Regions from separate parts of the Salinicoccus sp. Marseille-QA3875 genome, predicted to be linked through region 1. Evidence: predicted binding sites of a transcription regulator. Region 1 holds the regulator's gene; each other region holds the start of a gene.
What was found. Region 1 encodes NrdR, which represses ribonucleotide reductase genes. Its sites were predicted from a motif close to AACACNATATATNGTGTT; they were not measured.
Positions count from the first base shown of each region.

Region 2: nrdI (class Ib ribonucleoside-diphosphate reductase assembly flavoprotein NrdI) is a predicted target of NrdR. The motif match lies at 1,846-1,863, and genes of this name have one in related genera.
Region 3: nrdD (anaerobic ribonucleoside-triphosphate reductase) is a predicted target of NrdR. The motif match lies at 1,958-1,975, and genes of this name have one in related genera.

Region 1 covers NZ_CM143103.1:33,894-37,109, forward strand. Annotated here, with positions in the region: gene dnaI (primosomal protein DnaI) at 1-399, opposite strand, end outside; gene ACY8DT_RS00185 (replication initiation and membrane attachment family protein) at 404-1,753, opposite strand; gene nrdR (transcriptional regulator NrdR) at 1,740-2,213, opposite strand; gene gap (type I glyceraldehyde-3-phosphate dehydrogenase) at 2,322-3,216, opposite strand, start outside.
Region 2 covers NZ_CM143103.1:1,688,473-1,691,688, forward strand. Annotated here, with positions in the region: gene recQ (DNA helicase RecQ) at 1-682, shown strand, start outside; gene ACY8DT_RS08680 (DMT family transporter) at 732-1,592, opposite strand; gene nrdI (class Ib ribonucleoside-diphosphate reductase assembly flavoprotein NrdI) at 1,977-2,384, shown strand; gene nrdE (class 1b ribonucleoside-diphosphate reductase subunit alpha) at 2,347-3,216, shown strand, end outside.
Region 3 covers NZ_CM143103.1:1,437,554-1,440,769, forward strand. Annotated here, with positions in the region: gene ACY8DT_RS07300 (FUSC family protein) at 1-371, shown strand, start outside; gene ACY8DT_RS07305 (pyridoxal phosphate-dependent decarboxylase family protein) at 464-1,879, shown strand; gene nrdD (anaerobic ribonucleoside-triphosphate reductase) at 2,019-3,216, shown strand, end outside.

The DNA.
Region 1 (3,216 bases):
ATCCAGATATATCGTATCGAATGTGGCATTTTTAATATCTTCAGGCACATGATAGGACTGGATCAGGTTTTCCCTTTTTATGAACTCGTCGTTTCTGACTTTGATCGGGCACGGTGTATAAAACATGTTTGCACGGTCGTTCCTTATATCAATATTGATGATATACCCGTCGGGATGGTTTTCACATTCCCCTTCACTGTTCTCTTTGCATTCGGATGGCTGATCAGCATAATGCTTTAAAGTGATCAAGTCGTTTTTTATCATGGAAGCGGTCAGAGGCGTTTCTTCATCATTGATCAATTCCACTATTTTAGGGTTCTGAATCAGTTCCTGATATATGCGCTCATTGTTTCGCTCTATTTTTTTATTATTTTTAATGAATTGATTAATCGGCTCCATACTATCACCTGTTTTTTCTAAATTCCTCAATCATCTTCTGCAGTTCCGGGTCATCTTTTGCAGTTTTCTGTGACTGGTTCGTTCGTTTCTTTTTGGTTGCCGCCGGCTCTTTATCTTTCTTTGCAGGCTGCTGCTTACTTTTCGACATCCACTTCGGTGCCTGTTCGCCCTGGCGCTCTGACGGCAGGTATCTCTTCTTTCTCTTCTCCTGCTGTTCCTGGTACTCTTTGATGGATTCAATCGCTTCTTCGGCAGACTGATATCCCTTTTCAACCCAGTTGTTCGCAACGGTCATCGTATAATTATAAGGCAGTTCGCCCTGCATTTTCAAAAATACATACTCAAGCAATATATTGATGACGCCGTGATTGAGCGGCGTATTCACAATGATATCCGTCACCAGCTTCAAATCGATGTCCGTTGGAGAACCATTCCTTAAGTCTCTCAGCCTGTCGATAGGATTCGTGTCATGCAGCATCTTGATATATTCTCTGTCTTCTTCTTTTGAACCGGTGTCTTCCTTTTTCCCTTTCTCCTCGAGAACAGGGCTGACCTGCCTGGATTCGGCCTGGAAATACTTCCTCGCTTCATACTTCAGCTTTGCTTCATCGATGCCGTGATAATTCGACGTGGCTTTGAGCAGTATATTCTTCATGTCATAAGCATTCAGATTGAACAGTACACTCAATTTGACAATAAGCATCCGGATATCTTTTGTAAAAAACTTCCGGTCGATGATCGTCCCTTTCAAATGGGTGAATAGTACTTCAAAATCAAAATCATCAAGATCGACATTGACGCCGCCGGAAACTGTCCGGCCTTTAAAGTTTTCAGCCGGCAGTGTATAGCTGTCGTCATTCTGATGATTGAAGACGTCTGTGAATTTCATCGTTACTTCCGAAATGTTTTCCGGCAGTTCAGGATACATCAGCCGTTCTTTTTTTATTTTATACTGCTCATTGCCCACTTTACCATACAGATACATGCTGAGCATCGGATCATTTAAAAATGATTCCGCACTTAATGGCAGCAGCAGTTCATAGACAAACAGATCTTCATGCGTGTGATTTGATACATAGCTTTTCAGCAGACCGATCGCTTCCAGTTTTTTCAACCTTTCCAACAAATCTGAAAGTGATATGGACAATGCATCCATGAATTCTTTATGGAAACGGATGGTCAGCGGCTCGTAATGTGCCGTGGATTCGAACATATAAATGTATGTCATGGCCGTATCTGCACCGATCAGCGGCAAATAAAGTTCATTGATCACTTCCATGTTGTCGCTGCTTAAGGTCATCGGACGGTACACTATGAATTCGGTATTCGGTTTCAGGCGGTTATTGATGTTCATTGCTATTACTACCCTTTGTCAACTGATTCAAAGTTTCCATCAGCTGGTCAATATCCTTGAATTCTTTATAAACTGATGCAAACCGGACATATGCAACCTGGTCCAGCGTAATCAGTTCTTTCATGACAAACTCGCCGATATCATTTGATGATATTTCAGCCTTGTTCAGATTTCTTAAGTTCGCCTCTACCCTGTCTGTACGTTTCTCGAGCTCTTCGTAGGGAATGGCCCTTTTCTCACACGCTCTGAGCAGCCCGGCAAGTACTTTCTCTCTATTGAAGACTTCTCTTGTACCATCTTTTTTAACAACGACCAGAGGTGTGACTTCTACACGTTCGAATGTAGTAAATCGAAACCCACAATTTTCGCACTCACGGCGCCGTCTGATTGTCGACATTTCATCCGTATGGCGTGAATCGATCACTTTGGAGTTACTATGCTGACATTGTGGACATTTCATAAACGATCACCTCTTTTAAAGAATTTCTTCTATTATATCAAATTTTATTCATTCTCTATACTAAGAAAATAAAAAAGACCCAGAACATTGTTCTGAGCCCTCTGCCGGTTAAAGTCCGTCTGCAATTTTTTCTGCAAGTTCTACTGTGCGCTTCGAGTAAGCCCACTCGTTATCGTACCATGCAAGCACTTTAACTTTATTATCATCCATAACCATCGTCAGACTTGCATCGATGATTGAACTTCTTGCATCCGTATTGAAATCTCCCGATACAAGCGGTTCATATGTAACACCGAGCACACCCTTCATTTCACCGTCCGCATACTTTTCAAAAGTGCTGTTCACTTCTTCAGCAGTCACATCTTTATCCAGATCAACAACCAGGTCTACAAGTGAAACGTTCGGCGTCGGAACGCGGAGTGCCAGACCGTCAAGTTTACCCTTCAGCTGAGGCAGCACTTCTCCGAGCGCTTTTGCTGCACCGGTCGAAGTCGGTATGATGTTTTCAGCCGCTGAACGTGCACGGCGTAGATCCTTATGAGGATTATCTATTGTCTTCTGATCATTCGTATATGCATGGACAGTAGTCATCAATCCATTATTGATACCGAACTCATCATCTAATATCTTTGCTACAGGCGCTAAACAGTTCGTTGTACATGATGCATTTGAAAACACATTGTAATCATCGACACTTAAACTTTCATCATTTACACCGACAACAACCGTCTGAACATTTCCGCCTTTAGTCGGTCCTGTCAGGACAACTTTTTCAGCACCGGCTTTTATATGACCGGAAGCGCCCACTTCGTCATTAAATTTGCCAGTCGCTTCAAATACAATATCTATTCCCAAATCCGACCATGGTAGATTTTCAGGGTTACGATCACTCGTAATCTTTACTTCATGACCATCAACTACAAGGGCACCCACTTTTGGCTCAACCTTTTTCTGCCACTTCCCGTGAGTTGAATCATAATTAATTAAATGGGCAAGTGTTTCA
Region 2 (3,216 bases), 1.1 Mb from region 1:
GGATGAATATGTGAAATCATGCGGACATTGCGTGAACTGTTTGAGCAATGACCGCACTTACAATATGAAGCAGGAAGCAAAGACCGTTCTGAACGTTATTCAGGATACCGGGACACCTTTGACGAAAGAGCACATCATCCAGATTTTGAGAGGGGAAAGAAGCGAAAATATTCTTTTCAACGGGCTGGACCGGTCCCGCTATTTCGGACTCATGAAAAATTATCTGACCGGAGAAATCCACCATATTCTGGATGAACTCATTTTAAACGGTCATGTGCATTATAAAAATGATTATTTATATCTCGTGGATCTCAGTTTCTATATATTGAAAGAGAACAAAGATATATATACCGTGCCTTTCAGAAAGCAGTTCAAGGAAAAAGTGAATGTTTCCACAGCCTCTTCACCGAATGAAGCACTTTTTCAGAAACTGTTGGAGAAAAGAGGGTCACTGGCTGAAAAATACGGAGTGGATGAGGAAAGTATATTCAGTGATTCCGTTCTGAAAGAGTTTGCAAAAAAGCTGCCGATGTCAAAACAGGACATGGTGCATCTGGCAGGCGTGGGTAACTATAAGCTGAAGCATTACTGTCCGCATTTCCTGAAAGTGATCAGGCAGCACAAAGAAAGGTTATCAGCACATAATAAAAATTCAAAGCATAAGTCACCGCAGAAAAATTAAAATAACGATCAAATTCAAGTTCGAATTGATCGTTATTTTAATGGCCGAATCAGAATTCTTCTTTTGGCGCACGGTTTTTCATGAACATGTAGTAGCTGGCGCCAAATATGATGAAGTATCCGATGACCGACATCATGTCCGGCACTTCATTCAGAATGAATATGCTCAAAAGTGCAGTGAATATGATCGTCGAATAGAAAAATATCGATATTTCCCTGGCCGGTGCGAAGCTGTATGCGATTGTCAGTCCGAATTGGCCGAAGGCTGCAAATATGCCTGCAAGAATCAGCATGATCCACTGTTCGAAAGTCATCGGTTCATATTGAAAGATGAAAAACGGGAGCAGGGCTACCGTTGAAAACCCCGAAAAATAAAAGACGACGGTATAGAACTTTTCACGGCTGCCCAGTACACGCAGCACCGTATACGCACCAGCAGCCAGAATTGCACCGAGTATACCGAGCAGAGCATATACGGTGTCGCTCGACATTGACGGCTTGATGATGAATACTGCCCCCACCAGAGCGACAATGATTGAAATCATCTGGAATCTTCTTATGTATTCCTTTAAAAAGATTGCACATAACAGAATGGTGAAGAACGGGCTCAGTTTGTTCAGTATTTCGGCATCGCTCAAGACCATGCGGTCGATGACGAAAAAGTTAAGCAGCACACCAAGCAATCCCAAACTTGATCTGAGCAGCAGCAGCCCCTGGTTTTCTTTGCGGCCAAAAAGCTTTTCTTTATAATAAATGACCAGGGCTAAAGAAATGGCCATGGAAATGAAATTTCTGAAGAACGTTTTCTGGACAGTCGGCAGGTCACCGCTGTATTTCACAAAGAAGGACATGAGGCTGAAACCAAGCGAAGAAATCAGCAATGCAATAATGCCTTTTGTAGTATTGCTCATAAAACATCAAAGCTCCCTTATTTTATGATTGCATTAAATTTCATTAAAAGTAATGTAAATAAAAATGCAAAAAAAATTATTAAAGATTTACTGAATCAGTATATCATAGATATCCCAACGATTAGATGAATTCAGTGACAGAAATAAGCGATGAAACTTATTGAAATTCCAGTCTTTTACCATTGATAAATTATTTTTATTGTGGCAAGATAGAACATAAGAAAACAATATATGGTGTGCCGAAATATTTCCAAACACCACATATTGTGTTAAATTAAAATAAAGTACTGTCTGTCGAAAAGACGGGATGGTTGGAATGACTTCGAACGTATGTTCGATTTCTTTGTTTTATGGTAGGATTATCTAAGGAGGGAGATGGATGGTATGCTGATCGCATTCTACTCCATGACCGGCAATGTCAGGCGATTCGTAAATGGCTCTGATATTGGAGACCGATTTGAATTATACGAGATTAAAGCGGCGAACAAAAACGAAAAGATAACAGAACCTTATATACTTGTCACGAGCACTTATGGATTTGGCGGTGTACCGGCTCCGGTAGAACATTTCCTGGATGTTAATGGTGAAGGATTACAGGCTGTGGCAGCCAGTGGAAACCGTAACTGGGGCAGCAACTTCGCTAAAGCAGGGGAGCACATCCAGCAGAAATATAAAGTGCCGCTGCTGATGAAATTTGAATTGCATGGCACCGGGAGCGAAAGAGAATCATTTAAAGAGAAGGCAGGGAGTATTAATGAAAGTATTAGACGAGAAGAAGTACAATCATATTGAACTCAATAATGAAGTGACGAAGAGAGATGAATCAGGCTTTTACCAACTCCATAAAGATATCGAAGCATTGGAAGTATTTATGGAGGAAGTGAAGGATAAAACGATTCATTTCGAGACAGAGCTTGAGCGACTGCATTATTTGGTGGACAATGACTTTTACTATGACTTGTTCGAAGAATATACAGAAGAGCAGGTTACTGAGATTGTAGACTATGCAGATTCACTTCCTTTTCAATTCAAGAGCTATATGGCGGCAAGTAAATTCTTTAAAGACTACACTTTAAAAACAAACGATAAAAAACAGTATTTGGAAGATTACAAACAACATGTCGTCATTGTGAGCCTGTATCTGTCCAAAGGTAACACAGACCAGGCGAAACGTCTGATCAATTCAATGATTGAACAGCGCTATCAGCCGGCAACACCGACATTTTTAAATGCCGGGCGTGCGCGCCGCGGTGAAATGGTGTCCTGTTTCCTTCTTGAAGTGGATGACAGCCTGAACTCGATCAACTATATCGATTCAACTGCCAAGCAGTTAAGTAAGATTGGCGGGGGTGTGGCAATCAACCTGTCCAAACTCCGTGCACGCGGTGAAGCGATCAAAGGCATTGAAGGCGTGGCAAAAGGGGTGCTTCCTGTAGCAAAAGCACTGGAAGGCGGATTCGGCTATGCCGACCAGCTCGGTCAGCGTCCGGGTGCAGGTGCCGTCTATCTGAACATCTTCCACTACGATCTGCCTGAATTCCTGGATACTAAAAAAGTGAACGCAGATGAAGACCTGCGTCTGTCCACGATTTCAACCGGCCTTGTAATACCGTCCAAATTTTTC
Region 3 (3,216 bases), 1.4 Mb from region 1:
AGTACAGCTATCACCGTTCTAACGAGGAGGGGCTGCGGCACTTGAATGATATCCGGAAAGAACTGCAGTTCATCAAAATCTATCTGACATATGTCGGCAATCTGATATACATCCCCCGCACTCTGAAATTGGAATTCTCTCCAAAAGAACTGGAAGTGCTGGAGAAAGTACTGCCGCTGATCAACGAAGATATGTCAGTTCTTGATATCGAACATCCCGTACTTGAAGAATTGCACGGATGCATTCTGGAACTCGACGGGGATGAGGTGTTCAAGGCCCATCTGCTCAATGAAATCATCATATTATTCAGAACGTTGATCAACCATGACAGGACGACTGAAATGACGAATGAAAAAGAGGATGCTGTGTGACTGCCCTGCCATTGTGGCCCGGCAGTTTTTTATTCTTAAATTGCTCTCAATGTGATAAATTTAAATTATATTAAGGAGTGAAAACTATGGTGATGGAGTTTAGGGAAAAAGATTTGGATTTACAAAATATTATTGCCGATGAGGTCAATAAGTATTTAAAAAGGGATTTGGGTACTATGGCAGCGACTAAGCGGGCACCGCAGGAACTGATTGATAAGTATGAAACCATGGAAGTGCCTGAAAAAGGTCGTGATATTTATGAGATCATGAATGAGCTTGATAATGAAATACTGGAATATATTCATCGCGGTAATCATCCCCGGTCGTTCTCGTTCATCCCGGGGCCGGGGTCCAGATTATCATGGCTGGGTGATATTTTAACAACGGCTAATAACATTCATGCATCCAACTTTAAAAATGCGACTTTACCGATCAGTATCGAGCGGAATCTGATCAATTATTTTGCTGAAAAACTTGGTTTTAAAATAAAACCGGCCGGCGGTGTGTTCGTCTCCGGGGGCTCTATGGCAAATCTGACTGCGGTTGTCACTGCACGTGATGAAAAAATCGCGACTAAAGAACTGTACAAAGCGACAGTCTACATATCGGACCAGGTCCACCATTCATTGAGCAAGGCTTTTCATACAGCTGGAATCCCAAAGGAGAATGTGAGAAGGATTTCTGTCGATGATGATTTTAAAATGAATGTAGATGAATTATCAACAGTGGTAAATAAAGATATTGAAGAAGGCATGAAACCGATTCTCGTTGTGGGGACTGCCGGAACAACGAATACAGGTGCTGTGGATGATATAGGAGGGATGGCTGATATTTGTGCGGCACATGATCTATGGCTGCACATCGATGGTGCTTATGGTCTCTCCCATCTGCTTTCTACTAAAGGCAGGAAGCTGTTCCCCGGAATTGAACGTGCAGACAGTGTCAGCTGGGATGCGCATAAGCTTTTGTTCCAGACATACAGCTGTGCAATGGTCATCGTAAAAGACAAGCAGCATCTGCTGAACAGTTTCAGCGAGCAGGCGGAATATCTGGACGATATTCAAAGCGACGATGATGTCATTGATCCTGAAATGATCGGTATGGAACTCACCCGCCCTGCCCGCGCAGTAAAATTGTGGATCACATTGCAGGTATTGGGTGAAGAGCAGTTCAAGGCACGCATCGATTACGGGCAGCAGCTTGCGGAGTATACAGCAGAACGTGTCGAGGAGATGGAAAACTGGCAGATCATATCACGGCCGAGTCTGTCGATATTGAGTTTCAAATATGTCCACCCGAATCTGAATGAAGCCGAAAACAATAAAATACTTTCCAATGCAGCGCAGCGAATGGCCTCTTCCGGTTATGCGGTGACTTATACGACAGAATTGAATGATCAGAAAGTCATCCGCATGTGTACCATCAATCCCGAAACGACAAAAGAAGATATTATGGGCACGCTCACGCGTCTGGATGAGTTTGTAAAAGATGAAGTGGATGGAATATGAGCACTGATTGATGTCACAATTGACATATTTGAACGTTAGAAATGACCATTTTATGAAAAAAGGATATGCGCCTCTTTAAACACAATATATTGTGTTAGATTTATCAATAAGTCTACATATTGTGTTTAGGAGGATGTATATGCAAACATTGGAAAAGAATTTGGACAGTCTGATAACGTATAAGCCTGAAATAGTGAACGAGAACGCGAACAAAGACAGTAAAACTTTTAATACATTCAGGGATCTGACCGCCGGGGTGGTGGCAAAATCATATGCGCTTAAAAAAATGCTTCCAAAAAATGTTTCAGAAGCGCATCAAAGCGGTGATATTCATTTTCACGATTTGGACTATCATCCGTTCCAGGCGATGACGAACTGCTGTCTCATTGATATAGAAGGTATGCTCACAGAAGGTTTTCAGATGGGGAATGCGAAAGTCACGTCGCCAAAATCAGTTCAGACTGCTGCTGCACAGATTATTCAGATTATAGCGAATGTCTCCAGCAGCCAGTACGGCGGGGTGACCGTCGACCGCTTTGATAAGACTCTGGGTAAATATGCCAGACTGAATGAAGAGAAACATCGCAATATCGGTGAGGAGTTCGTGCTGCCGGAAAAATTGGAGCAGTATGTCAAAGAACGTGTGGAAAAGGATATTAAAGATGCTGTACAAAGTTTTGAGTATGAGATCAATACGCTCTATACTTCAAACGGTCAGACGCCATTTGTCACAATCGGATTCGGTCTGGGTACGGATAAATACAGCAGAATGGTGCAAAAAGCAGTACTGCAGACGAGAATGGACGGTCTGGGTGCTGAGAAATTTACAGCAATATTCCCGAAACTTGTATTTGCTTTGAAAAAAGGGGTTAACCTTGATAAAGAAGATGTGAACTACGATATTAAACAGCTTGCATTGGAGTGTTCGTCAAAACGTATGTACCCGGATGTATTGAACTATGACAAAATTGTCGAGCTTCTTGGCGATTTTAAAACTCCGATGGGCTGCCGTTCCTTCCTGCCAGAGTGGACGGATCCCGCAACTGGAGAGAGTATTAATGAAGGACGTGCCAATCTTGGGGTGGTGACACTTAATTTACCAAGAATATCAATAGAGGCAAAAGGCAGCAAAGAGAAATTCTGGAAGAATTTCCATCAGAAAATGAATCTGATGCATGATGCCCTTGTCTTCAGATTAAAACGTCTTGAGGACGTCACCAGTGACAACGGACCCATCCTCTATAAAAGTGGTGCATTCGGCAGACGTCTGGAAGCGGGTAAAAGCGTCATGGAGTTGTTCAAGGAGAAGCGCTGTACATTATCAATGGGGTATATCG